2 regions of the Pseudonocardia sp. WMMC193 genome follow, and region 1 is predicted to be linked to the other one. Evidence: predicted binding sites of a transcription regulator. Region 1 holds the regulator's gene; the other holds the start of a gene.

Evidence for each region. Region 1 encodes LexA, which represses DNA repair genes until DNA is damaged. Its sites were predicted from a motif close to CGAACACGTGTTCG; they were not measured.
Region 2: the regulator LexA is predicted to act here: its motif matches at 2,265-2,278, upstream of uvrA (excinuclease ABC subunit UvrA).

What each region holds. Positions count from the first base shown of each region.
Region 1 covers NZ_JAKKDO010000003.1:2,769,370-2,774,722, forward strand. Annotated here, with positions in the region: gene L3X23_RS14505 (hypothetical protein) at 618-1,160, opposite strand; gene L3X23_RS14510 (hypothetical protein) at 1,305-1,979, opposite strand; gene lexA (transcriptional repressor LexA) at 2,285-2,998, shown strand; gene L3X23_RS14520 (universal stress protein) at 3,009-3,839, opposite strand; gene L3X23_RS14525 (hypothetical protein) at 4,010-5,029, opposite strand; gene hflX (GTPase HflX) at 5,132-5,353, opposite strand, start outside.
Region 2 covers NZ_JAKKDO010000003.1:1,985,141-1,990,493, reverse strand. Annotated here, with positions in the region: gene L3X23_RS10930 (LCP family protein) at 1-437, opposite strand, end outside; gene L3X23_RS10925 (hypothetical protein) at 829-1,101, shown strand; gene L3X23_RS10920 (hypothetical protein) at 1,119-1,379, shown strand; gene L3X23_RS10915 (MBL fold metallo-hydrolase) at 1,390-2,064, opposite strand; gene uvrA (excinuclease ABC subunit UvrA) at 2,477-5,353, shown strand, end outside.

The DNA of each region.
Region 1 (5,353 bases):
CCCGGATCGACTCACAAACCCAAGCTGTAGGCGAACGACACGGATGTAACCACAAGATGTGGGGGTACCGCCAATGCCGTGGCGCACCGCTCGCCGGACTTCCCCCGATCGGGAACGAACCTGTCACGCCCGGGCCCGCGACCACGCCCCGGGTGCGGCCGTGCCCGGCCGGCGACAGCCCGTGACGCCCCGCAGGTCATGACCATCGAGCCGGGGCGCCGACACCGCCCGCCGGAGACCGGGCGGGCGCCGGGACCGCTCGTCGCGTCGACGACCGGCGGGTCGCATGCGGGGAACGAGACCGTGTCACGCGGACGGCGTGTCGCCGCCCGCGGTGTGTCGCGAACCGGCGGCCGGTCCAGCACGCACCGTGCGCACCCCACGCCGCGCGACACCCACACGGACGCACAGCGACCTCACTCGCACCAGCTCGCGCGCACGGTCGGACGACCGGAGACCCGCCGTGCCCGGTCGAGCCCCCGAACCGGGGGCCCGCTCGCCGCCACCGCCGGGCGCGGCCACACCGCGACGAACGCGGTGGTCGCGCGACGCACCCCTCCCGGCGCACCGCACGGGCCGCGCGAACCGGGCGCGCGCGGCGACCCCCGCGGCGCGGCTCATCGCGCGCCCGCCAGGTCCGCCAGGAGACCGAGGACGACCACGACGGTCGCCGAGCCCAGAGCCACCGCCACCGCCGCGAGCACGCGGTCGGTCAGCCCGGCCCGCACCTCCCCCGCGAGCCGACGCGCCCCGCCGGGACGGCCGCGCCCCAACCGCGGCCTGCGGGTGGGGACGCACGGGCCCCCGATCGTCGAGGACTGTCGCCGCGCGGGACGGCAGGCGGGCAGGACCGCGGGCCCGTCCGCCCGGCGCAGGGCCCTGGCCCCCGAGGCGTACGCGCCGAGGACCCGCAGCGCCGCAGCGGCCGGCACCACAGGCGCTGTGGGGGCCGCGGCCGGGACCGCCGCCGCGTGCGCCCTCCGGTACGAGGCCGGGGCGCCGGAGGCGTGCGGTGCGCCCGCGCCCCCGCCCCACCCCTGGCTCCGCTCGCGCTCCGACCGGGCGCGCGACGGCCCCCGGCGCTCGCCCGCGCAGGCCGGGCGCCCCTCCTCGCCGCGACCGGTCCGCTCGACCGCCCGCACCGCGTTCCCGAGTTCCATCACGGCCTCCCGACCCGCGCCGACCGGCCCGAACCGGATGTCCGGGGCGGCGATCGAACGCCTGTGCGATGTCTAGCAACGGGCACCGACAAAAACCGGTGCCGCACACCCGCGGGTTCACCCCGATGGACGACGGAGGACCGGTCAGGCGGGGACGCGCACCACGGTGCCCGCGGGCAGCACACCCACCGCGGCCGACCCGAGACCGTTGTCCGCCACGATCCGCTCGACCACCGCGGCGGCGTCCGCCTCCGGGACCTCCCGGCGCGCGAGGTCCCACACCGTCTCCCCCGGCTCGACCACCACGGCCGCCACGCCGCTCGGCACCTCCGCCCGGGTGTGCGCGGCGCCCGAGGCCTGCCCCACCAGGCCCAACCCCACCACGACGAGCATCGACGCCAGGCCGAGCACCGCCGCGGCCACCGCCCGGCGCAGCGCGTAGCGCCGCGCCGTCACCGGCCCGGACCTGCCCGGCACGTCCTGGACGGCGCGCCGCCGGAGGTCGGGAGCACCGGTGGACGACGGCCGCGCCGGCGCGGCGACGCCCTGAGACCACGTGCCCCGGCCACCGCGCCGCCACCGCTCCGTCTCCAGCAGCCGGACGCCGCCCGGACCGCCCGCCGCGGCGCCGACCGCGACACCGCGGCGCAGCACGGCGACCCGCTCCCCCGCCGCGGCCGGACGCACGGGACGGGGGCCGACCGGGCGCGGGCCGGTCCCGGACCGCCGCACTCCGCCGCCCGCGACCAGACCTGGGCCGACCCCCGAGCCGACCCTCGTGCCCTCGAGCTCCACGACCCCGCCAGCCGACCGGTCCATCGCCGCTCTCCCGCCTGCCCGCACCCGCGAGCCCACTCCGCCGCGCGCCACTCGCACGCATGTTCGATTCGAACGTCCGTGCGAGTTCTTACCATCGACCGCCGGGCGCGTCACCCCTCCCGCGCCGCCACGATCGGCGTGTCGTTCGAACATGTGTTTGGCGAACGACCGGATCCGGGCTACCGTCCGAACCCGACGGACCCCCGGCGACCCCTGACGGGTCGGCCGGGCCGACCTCGCCGCTCTCGCCGAGCGGGGTCGATCGGGTGGCACGAGCGAGCGGGACACGAGGAGGCGGCAGGGAGATGGCACGGGACGAGTCCGGCGCCGGCGGCGAGACCGGACAGGTGCGCGCCTTTCCGGACCCACCGGCGGACCCCACCACGCTGACCCCGCGGCAGCGGAAGGTACTGGCGGTGATCCGGGACTGGGTCGACCGCTTCGGCTACCCGCCCAGCGTGCGCGAGATCGGGGACGCGGTGGGCCTCACCTCCACGTCGTCGGTGCACCACCAGCTGCGGACCCTGGAGCGCAAGGGATACCTGCGCCGCGACCCCAACCGCACCCGTGCGGTGGACGTGCGCAGCCCCGAGGAGGAGGCGGGCACCTCCTCGGACCAGCCGGACGTGCTGACCGAGCGCCCCGCGCCCGCGTTCGTGCCGGTCCTGGGCAGCATCGCGGCCGGTGGGCCGATCCTGGCCGAGCAGGCGGTGGAGAGCGTCTTCCCGCTGCCGCGGGAGATCGTCGGCGAGGGCGAGCTGTTCCTTCTGCACGTCAAGGGCGACTCCATGATCGAGGCCGCGATCATGGACGGCGACTGGGTCGTCGTGCGGCAGCAGCCGGTGGCCGAGCAGGGTGAGATCGTCGCCGCGATGATCGACGGCGAGGCGACGGTCAAGACGTTCAAGCGCACGGCGGGCCAGATCTGGCTGCTGCCCGCCAACCCCGCCTACGAGCCGATCGACGGCAACGAGGCCACCATCCTCGGTCGCGTCGTCACGGTGCTGCGCAGGCTCTGACCCGAGCGGCTCAGTCGGGGGCGGGCACCACGATCACGGGGTAGCGGGCGCTGCGGACCAGCACACCCGCCACCCCGCCGAGCAGGATCCGGCGCATGGTCGGGTAGCCGCGCGAGCCCACGACCAGCAGGTCCGTCCGCTCGGACAGGTCGGCAAGGGTGGCCCCGACCGACTGGCCGGGACGGCTGACGACCACGTCGGTCAGCGCGTCGATCTCCGTGGGCGCCTGGGCGATCCCCTTGTGGGCGATCTCGGTCGCGGCGGGCACGTCCGCCTCGGTCGCCGCGACGACGGCGAACCGCAGCGCCGCGCCCGTCCGGCCGGCGAGGTGGACGGCCAGGACCGTGGCGCGGTCGGCCTCCGGGGTGCCGTCGTACGCCACGGTGATCACGGTGATGCCCTGGGCCGCGGTGTGCCGGTAGCCGCGGGGGGCGATCGCGACCGGGCAGCGGGCAGCGGGCAGGAGCCGGTGCACGGTGCTGCCGGGGGCGAGCCGTCCGAGCAGGCCGCCGCCCGTCGACCCGACGACCAGGACGGCGGCCCCGGATTCCTCCGCGTACTCGGCGAGCACCGTCGCCGCAGGTCCGGGGCCGAGTGGGGCGAACTCCGGCAGGGCGTCCCCGCCGATCAGCTCGCGGGCCCGGCCGAACCGGGCGAGCGCGACCTCCTCGGCCTTGTCCCGCCACCGGGGGTCGCGGGCGACCGCGGAGTACCCCAGCCCGTCCGTCGGGTACACCGTCGCGACGACGGCGGTCAGCCCGGTCAGCCGGGCCAGCTGGACCCCGAGGACCAGGGCGTCGTGGCCGCCCGGGGTGTCCTCGTAGGCGGTCACGATCGGCACCGGGCCAGCGTAGGTCGGGTGGACCCTCCGAACGGCGCCGGTGCGCAGGCTGTAACCAGCACGTCACAGGGCGGCGCATCCGACTCGCGTGTCCCGAGTGGGGGACTCGCGGATCCTCCCGCGAGTCCCCCGTTCCGGACACGCGAGTCTCCCGGGGGCGCGGCCGGTGGTCAGCGGCGGCGGGTGTGCAGGGCCAGCGCGCCCGCGGCGAGGCCGAGCACCACCACCGCGACTCCTCCGCCGATCACGGCGGGCCGCCACTCGGGCGCCGGTTCGGGCGGCGCGGCGGCCGGGGGCGGCGGGGTCGGGACGGGCGGCGCCGCGGCCAGTGCGGCGTCCACCGCGCCGGGCACGGCCCGCAGCCTGCCGTCCCGCCCGCGTGCCTCGGACCCCGACAGCAGGGTCCCGTCGGGCAGGAACGCGATCGCCTCGCCCTGCGGCTCGTCCGGCAGCGGGACCTGCAGCGGCGTGGTCTGCAGGGCCGCCACCAGGTCACCGGAGGGCGGCACCCGGTAGAGCCACGCGTCCGTGTAGGTGCGCACCGCGACCACGCGCCCGTCGGGCGACACCGCCCCACCGGTCACCGTGAACGCGCCGAGCGCCCCGATCGGGCCTCCGCGCGTCTCCGACCGCGCGAACCCGACGCTGCCGACGCGGCGCAGCGGCGTCGGGCCCGGCTCGGCGAGCGGGCCGTCCGGCCGGTAGACCCCCGCGATCCCCGTGACCTCCTTGGTCACGACGACCGGGACGCCGTCGGCGCCGAGCAGGACCGCCTCGGCGTCGTGCGCGCCGTCCGGGTAGACGAGCCGGTGCAGGCGGGGCGGATCGCGCGGGGGGACGACGAGCAGCGCGACGGTCTCCCGCGCGCGGTTGTTGTCGCCGGTGTCGGCGACCCAGAACGTGCCGTCCGGCGCCACGGCCAGGTCCTCGGCGTCGAACGGGTCGAGTTCGGCGGTCCGGGTGTCGACGACCGCGCAGTCGGCCGGGTCCAGCCGGTACACCGTGACCCGACGCCCGCCGTCGGCCATGGCCCAGATCTCGCCGTCGTGCACGGCGAGACCGGACAGCTCGGTCAGCCGGGAGTCGGTGACGGTGCACAGATCCTCGGGCGCGGCGGGGGTCGCGGCGGCCGCGGGCACCCCGACCAGGCTCACCCCGAGCGCCGCCAGCGCGACGAGAGCCGCCCGCACACGACGATCCACCCGTCGGGAGCGGGGCGGTCGGAATCCGACCGCCCCGCTCCCCGGTCGTGGATCATGGACGGGGTCGTCCGGTGCCATGGACGTGCGTGCTCAGCCCACCGCGCTGGAGGCGGGCTCCGGGACGGTGCCGCCGACCACGAAGGGCACGGCCGCCACGGCGAGCTCCGGGCCCACCCGGACGTGCAGCCTCGTCCCCTCGGCGACGTGCTCCGACGAGAGCACCTCACCCTCGGAGTGCATCCGGGCGACCAGCCCGCCCTCGGTGTAGGGCACGAGCAGCTCCAGGTCCACCTCGGGCCGGGGCAGCCGCTC
Region 2 (5,353 bases), 780 kb from region 1:
GCGCGCCCGTACGCCGAATTGATCTTGTGGCGCCCGCTGCCGTCCGCGAGCTCCACGTACGAGTCCCGGGGGAAGGACACCGAGACCACCGGCGCGCCCGCATCGGCGGGCACCCGGACCAGCATGATCGTGTCGGTGTGCAGCTCGCCCGCGTCGTCGCCCGCGTGGATGCGGGCCAGCAGCTCCGGGGGCAGCGGGTCGCCGTGGGCGTCCGTGCGGCTGTCCATGCCGACCAACAGGGCGGTGTAGCTGCGCCGGGGCTGCGGGGTGGGGTCGGCCGGTCGCGTGGCGAGGACGTCGCTGGTGGTGCGGTCGTCGTCCAGCGTGCGGGTCAGCGACCAGACGTAGCCGGTGCCGGCGAGGACGCCTGCGGCCAGGAGCGCGACGGCGGAGCGGCCGAGGGTCGACGCGACGCGGCGGACGCGGGATCGGTCCATCTGTCCTCTCAGGGGCGGGTGCACCGTGGATCCCGGTTCCTGATCCCGACGGTGCGACCCGACCGGAGGAGTCTGGTGTGTGCGGACCTTACGACGATTCGCGTCCTGCCGCCCCGCCGACCACCCGTCCGGAGCAGCAGCGGCGTCCGCACCGCAGACCCCGGTCGGCTCCGCTCGGCGCTACTCGGGGCCGCTCGGGGCCGTGCCCGCCCGCGGGCAAACCCGTTCGGGTGAACACGCTCCCGCGGAGTAACCAACGGTCGCTGCGCCTACCAGACTGATGCCCGCACGCACGGATCGGGGTAGGGGGATGCGACGGGTGAGCACGCACAGGGCGTCGACGAGCACCAGCGGCGGGTTCCGGGCCGTCCCGAAGCCATCCTCGCCGCCCGTGCCCTTTCCGCGGGCGGGCGCCCCGGCCACGGTGGGGGAGCAGGCCGCGCGGCAGGGGTGGGCGCCTGCGCCGCGGTCGGGCCCCGCGCACACCCCGCCGCGCGGACAACGGGCCGTGCCGGTCGGCGACGGCACCGCACTGCGGGTGCTGCGCGCGGTGACCTACGTCCTGGTCTCGGTCGCGAGCCTGCTGTTCATCCTGCTCGTGGCCTGGGGCGTGGTCTCCTACCTGCGGCTGAGCACGGAACTTCCTCGCCTGTTCGGCGCCTGAGCCGTACCCTCGACGTCATGAGACCAGGGGGTGTCCTGCTGCCCGCCACGCGGTCGACGCGCCACCCGGTGCCGCGTCCGACCCGCGGGGCGGCGCTGTCCCCGCGCCTGCGCGCCCTGCCCACCGTGAACGCCGCCGTCGCGCCCTCCGGGGGCCCGGAGCGGCCCAGCGAGCGGCAGCGCCGCCGCGTCGCGGAGCAGGCCGCCGTGGGCGAGGGCTGGACCCCGCCCACGGACCTCGAGCCGGTCGTCCCCGCCCAGGCCGTCGACCTGGACTGAGACCCCCGGGTCACCAGCCGCGCTCGCGCCATTCGGCGAGGTGGGGGCGCTGCTCGCCGAGGGTCGAGTCGTCACCGTGGCCGGGGTAGAACCACGTGTCGTCCGGGAGCTCGGCGAACACGCGGGACTCCAGGTCGTCCATCAGCTGGACGTGGTCAGCCACGGTCTGGGTGCGGCCGTGTCCGCCGGGGAACAGCGAGTCTCCGGTGAACAGGTGCGGGCGGTCCGGACCGCGGTAGAGCAGCGCGATCGACCCGGGCGTGTGGCCGCGGAGGTGGATGACCTCCAGCTGGATCTCGCCGAACTCGACGACGTCCCCCTGGCCGACGAGCTCGTCCATCGGGATCGGGAGCTCGCCCGCGTCCTCCGGGTGGGCGATCTGGCGGGTCTGGAACATCCCGGCGACCGCGCCGAGCGCCTCCCAGTGGTCCTTGTGCCGGTGCGTGGTGACCAGGTGCCGCAGCTCGGGGCGGTCGTCCGCCGAGCCGACCAGGTCCGCGATCCGCTCCGGCTCGTTGGCCGCGTCGATGAGCAGCGCCTCGCGGGTGGCCGTGCAGACCAGCAGGTAGGCGTTGTTGTCCATCGGCCCGACCGACACCTTGTTCACCGTGAGCGGGCCGAGCGCGCGGCGGAGGGCCGGGCCGCCGGGGTCGGTGTGCCCGCTGTACTCGTCGAGGACGTCCACGCGGGCACCTTAGGGCGTGTCTCCCACTCCGCCGCCACCGCTCCCGGCGCCCACGTCGCCGCCGGCGGCGTTGCGGGACCGCCCGAATACGCCCGGTATGAGGGCGGCCCGGCTGCCTTGCCGGCGGCGCCGTGGATCACCGGGCCCGGCGGCGCCGGAGTGGGAGACACACCCTATCCGGACCCCGGGGACCTCGCGGTCGAACATGCGTGCGAGAGTGGAAGACGGAGGGGTCCCGGTGCGTTGCAGGACTCGTATGTCGGGGTTTCCGACCCTCGGCGCGGGGCATCCGGCGCGCGGGGTGGCCCATCCGCCGACGCCGTCTGTCGAGACACCGTTCCCGACGGTTTCTGTCGGTGCCCCCGCTTAGCATCGACAGCGCATCCGTCCGTTCTCCGAGGAGGCCCCCGAAGTGGCATCCGCCCGCACCCCGTACGAGGCTCCGCGACTCGTCGTCCGTGGCGCGCGTGAGCACAACCTGCGCGGGGTGGACCTCGACCTGCCGCGGGACAGCATGATCGTGTTCACCGGTCTGTCCGGGTCCGGGAAGTCGAGCCTGGCGTTCGACACGATCTTCGCGGAGGGCCAGCGGCGCTACGTGGAGTCGCTCTCGGCCTACGCCCGCCAGTTCCTCGGGCAGATGGACAAGCCGGACGTCGACTTCATCGAGGGCCTGTCCCCGGCGGTCTCGATCGACCAGAAGTCCACGAACCGCAACCCGCGGTCCACGGTCGGCACGATCACCGAGGTCTACGACTACCTCCGTCTGCTCTACGCGCGGGCGGGCGTCCCGCACTGCCCGGTCTGCGGCGAGATCATCGAGAAGCAGACCCCGCAGCAGATCGTCGACCAGGTGCTGGAGATGGCGGAGGGCAGCCGCTTCCAGGTGCTGGCGCCCGTGGTCCGCACCCGCAAGGGCGAGTTCGTCGACCTGTTCACCAGCCTGCAGTCGCAGGGCTACTCGCGCGTGCTGGTGGACGGCACCGTGCACCAGCTCTCCGACCCGCCGAAGCTGAAGAAGCAGGAGAAGCACGACATCTCGGTGATCGTCGACCGCCTGGCGGTCAAGGCGAGCGCCAAGCAGCGGCTGACCGACTCGGTGGAGACGGCGCTGCGCCTCGCGGACGGCATCGTCGTGCTGGACTTCGTGGACCTGGACGAGGCGGACCCGCACCGCGAGCGCAAGTTCTCCGAGCGGATGGCCTGCCCGAACGGGCACCCGCTCACGCTGGACGACCTGGAGCCCCGCACCTTCTCCTTCAACTCGCCCTACGGCGCGTGCCCCACCTGCTCGGGCATCGGCATCAAGAAGGAGGTCGACCCCGAGCTCGTCGTGCCGGACCCGGAGATGTCGCTGGGCGAGGGGGCGGTCGCGCCCTGGAACAACGGGCACACCGCGGAGTACTTCGGCAGGCTGCTCACCGGGCTGTCGAAGGCGATCGGGTTCTCGATGGACACCCCGTGGCGCATGCTGCCCGCGGAGGCGCAGAAGGCCGTGCTGCACGGGTCCGAGGACCAGGTGCACGTGCGCTACCGCAACCGCTACGGGCGCGAGCGCGCCTACTACGCCAACTTCGAGGGCGTGATCCCGTTCCTCGAGCGGCGGATGGAGCAGACCGAGTCCGAGTCGCAGCGGGAGCGGTACGAGGGCTACATGCGGGACGTGCCGTGCCCCGCGTGCAAGGGCGCGCGGCTCAAGCCGGAGGTCCTGGCCGTCACGTTGGGGGAGCGGTCGATCGCGGACGTCTCCGCGATGTCGGTCGCCGAGTGCTCGGTGTTCCTCAACGGCATGGAGCTCAACGAGCGCCAGTCCATGATCGCGGGCCGGGTGCTCAAGGAGGTGCAGGCCCGGCTCGGCTTCCTGCTGGACGTCGGGCTGGACTACCTCTCGCTCGACCGCGCGGCGGGCACCCTGTCCGGCGGCGAGGCCCAGCGCATCCGGCTGGCCACGCAGATCGGGTCCGGCCTGGTCGGCGTGCTCTACGTGCTGGACGAGCCGTCCATCGGCCTGCACCAGCGGGACAACCGGCGGCTGATCGACACGCTGACCCGGCTCAAGGAGCTGGGCAACACGCTGATCGTCGTCGAGCACGACGAGGACACCATCCGGGCGTCGGACTGGGCGGTGGACATCGGGCCCGGCGCGGGCGAGCACGGCGGCCTGGTGGTGCACTCCGGGCCGGTGGCGGAGCTGGAGTCCCACGACACGTCGCTGACCGGCGCGTACCTGTCCGGGCGGCGGAGCATCCCGGTGCCGGACGTGCGGCGCACGCTGGACCCGGCCCGCACGCTGACGATCGTGGGGGCCCGCGAGCACAACCTGCGCGGGATCGACGTGGACATCCCGCTGGGCGGCCTCGTGTCGATCACCGGCGTGTCCGGCTCCGGCAAGTCGACGCTGATCAACGACATCCTGGCCACGGTGCTCGCCAACAAGCTGAACGGCGCCCGCCAGGTGCCGGGCCGGCACACCCGGATCACGGGGGTCGACCAGCTGGACAAGCTCGTGCGGGTGGACCAGAGCCCGATCGGCCGCACCCCGCGGTCCAACCCGGCCACCTACACCGGCGTCTGGGACAAGATCCGCACTCTGTTCGCGGCCACGACCGAGGCCAAGGTCCGCGGCTACCAGCAGGGCCGCTTCTCGTTCAACGTCAAGGGCGGGCGCTGCGAGGCGTGCTCCGGAGACGGCACGATCAAGATCGAGATGAACTTCCTGCCGGACGTCTACGTCCCGTGCGAGGTCTGCAAGGGCGCCCGCTACAACCGGGAGACCCTCGAGGTCCACTACAAGGGCAAGACCGTGGCGGACGTGCTGGACATGCCGATCGAGGAGGCCGCGGAGTTCTTCGCGCCGATCACCTCGATCAGCCGGTACCTGACCACCCTGGTGGACGTCGGGCTCGGCTACGTGCGGCTCGGCCAGCCCGCCCCGACGTTGTCCGGCGGCGAGGCGCAGCGCGTCAAGCTGGCGTCGGAGCTGCAGAAGCGGTCCAACGGGCGCACGATCTACATCCTCGACGAGCCGACCACGGGCCTGCACTTCGAGGACATCCGCAAGCTGCTGCTGGTGATCAACGGCCTGGTGGAGAAGGGCAACACCGTCGTGGTCATCGAGCACAACCTGGACGTGATCAAGACTTCGGACTGGGTGATCGACATGGGTCCGGAGGGCGGGTCCGGCGGTGGCACGGTCGTCGCGCAGGGCACCCCGGAGCAGGTCGCCGCGGTCCCCGAGAGCTACACCGGGAGGTTCCTCGCCGATCTCGTCACGCCCGCACCGGCGGCG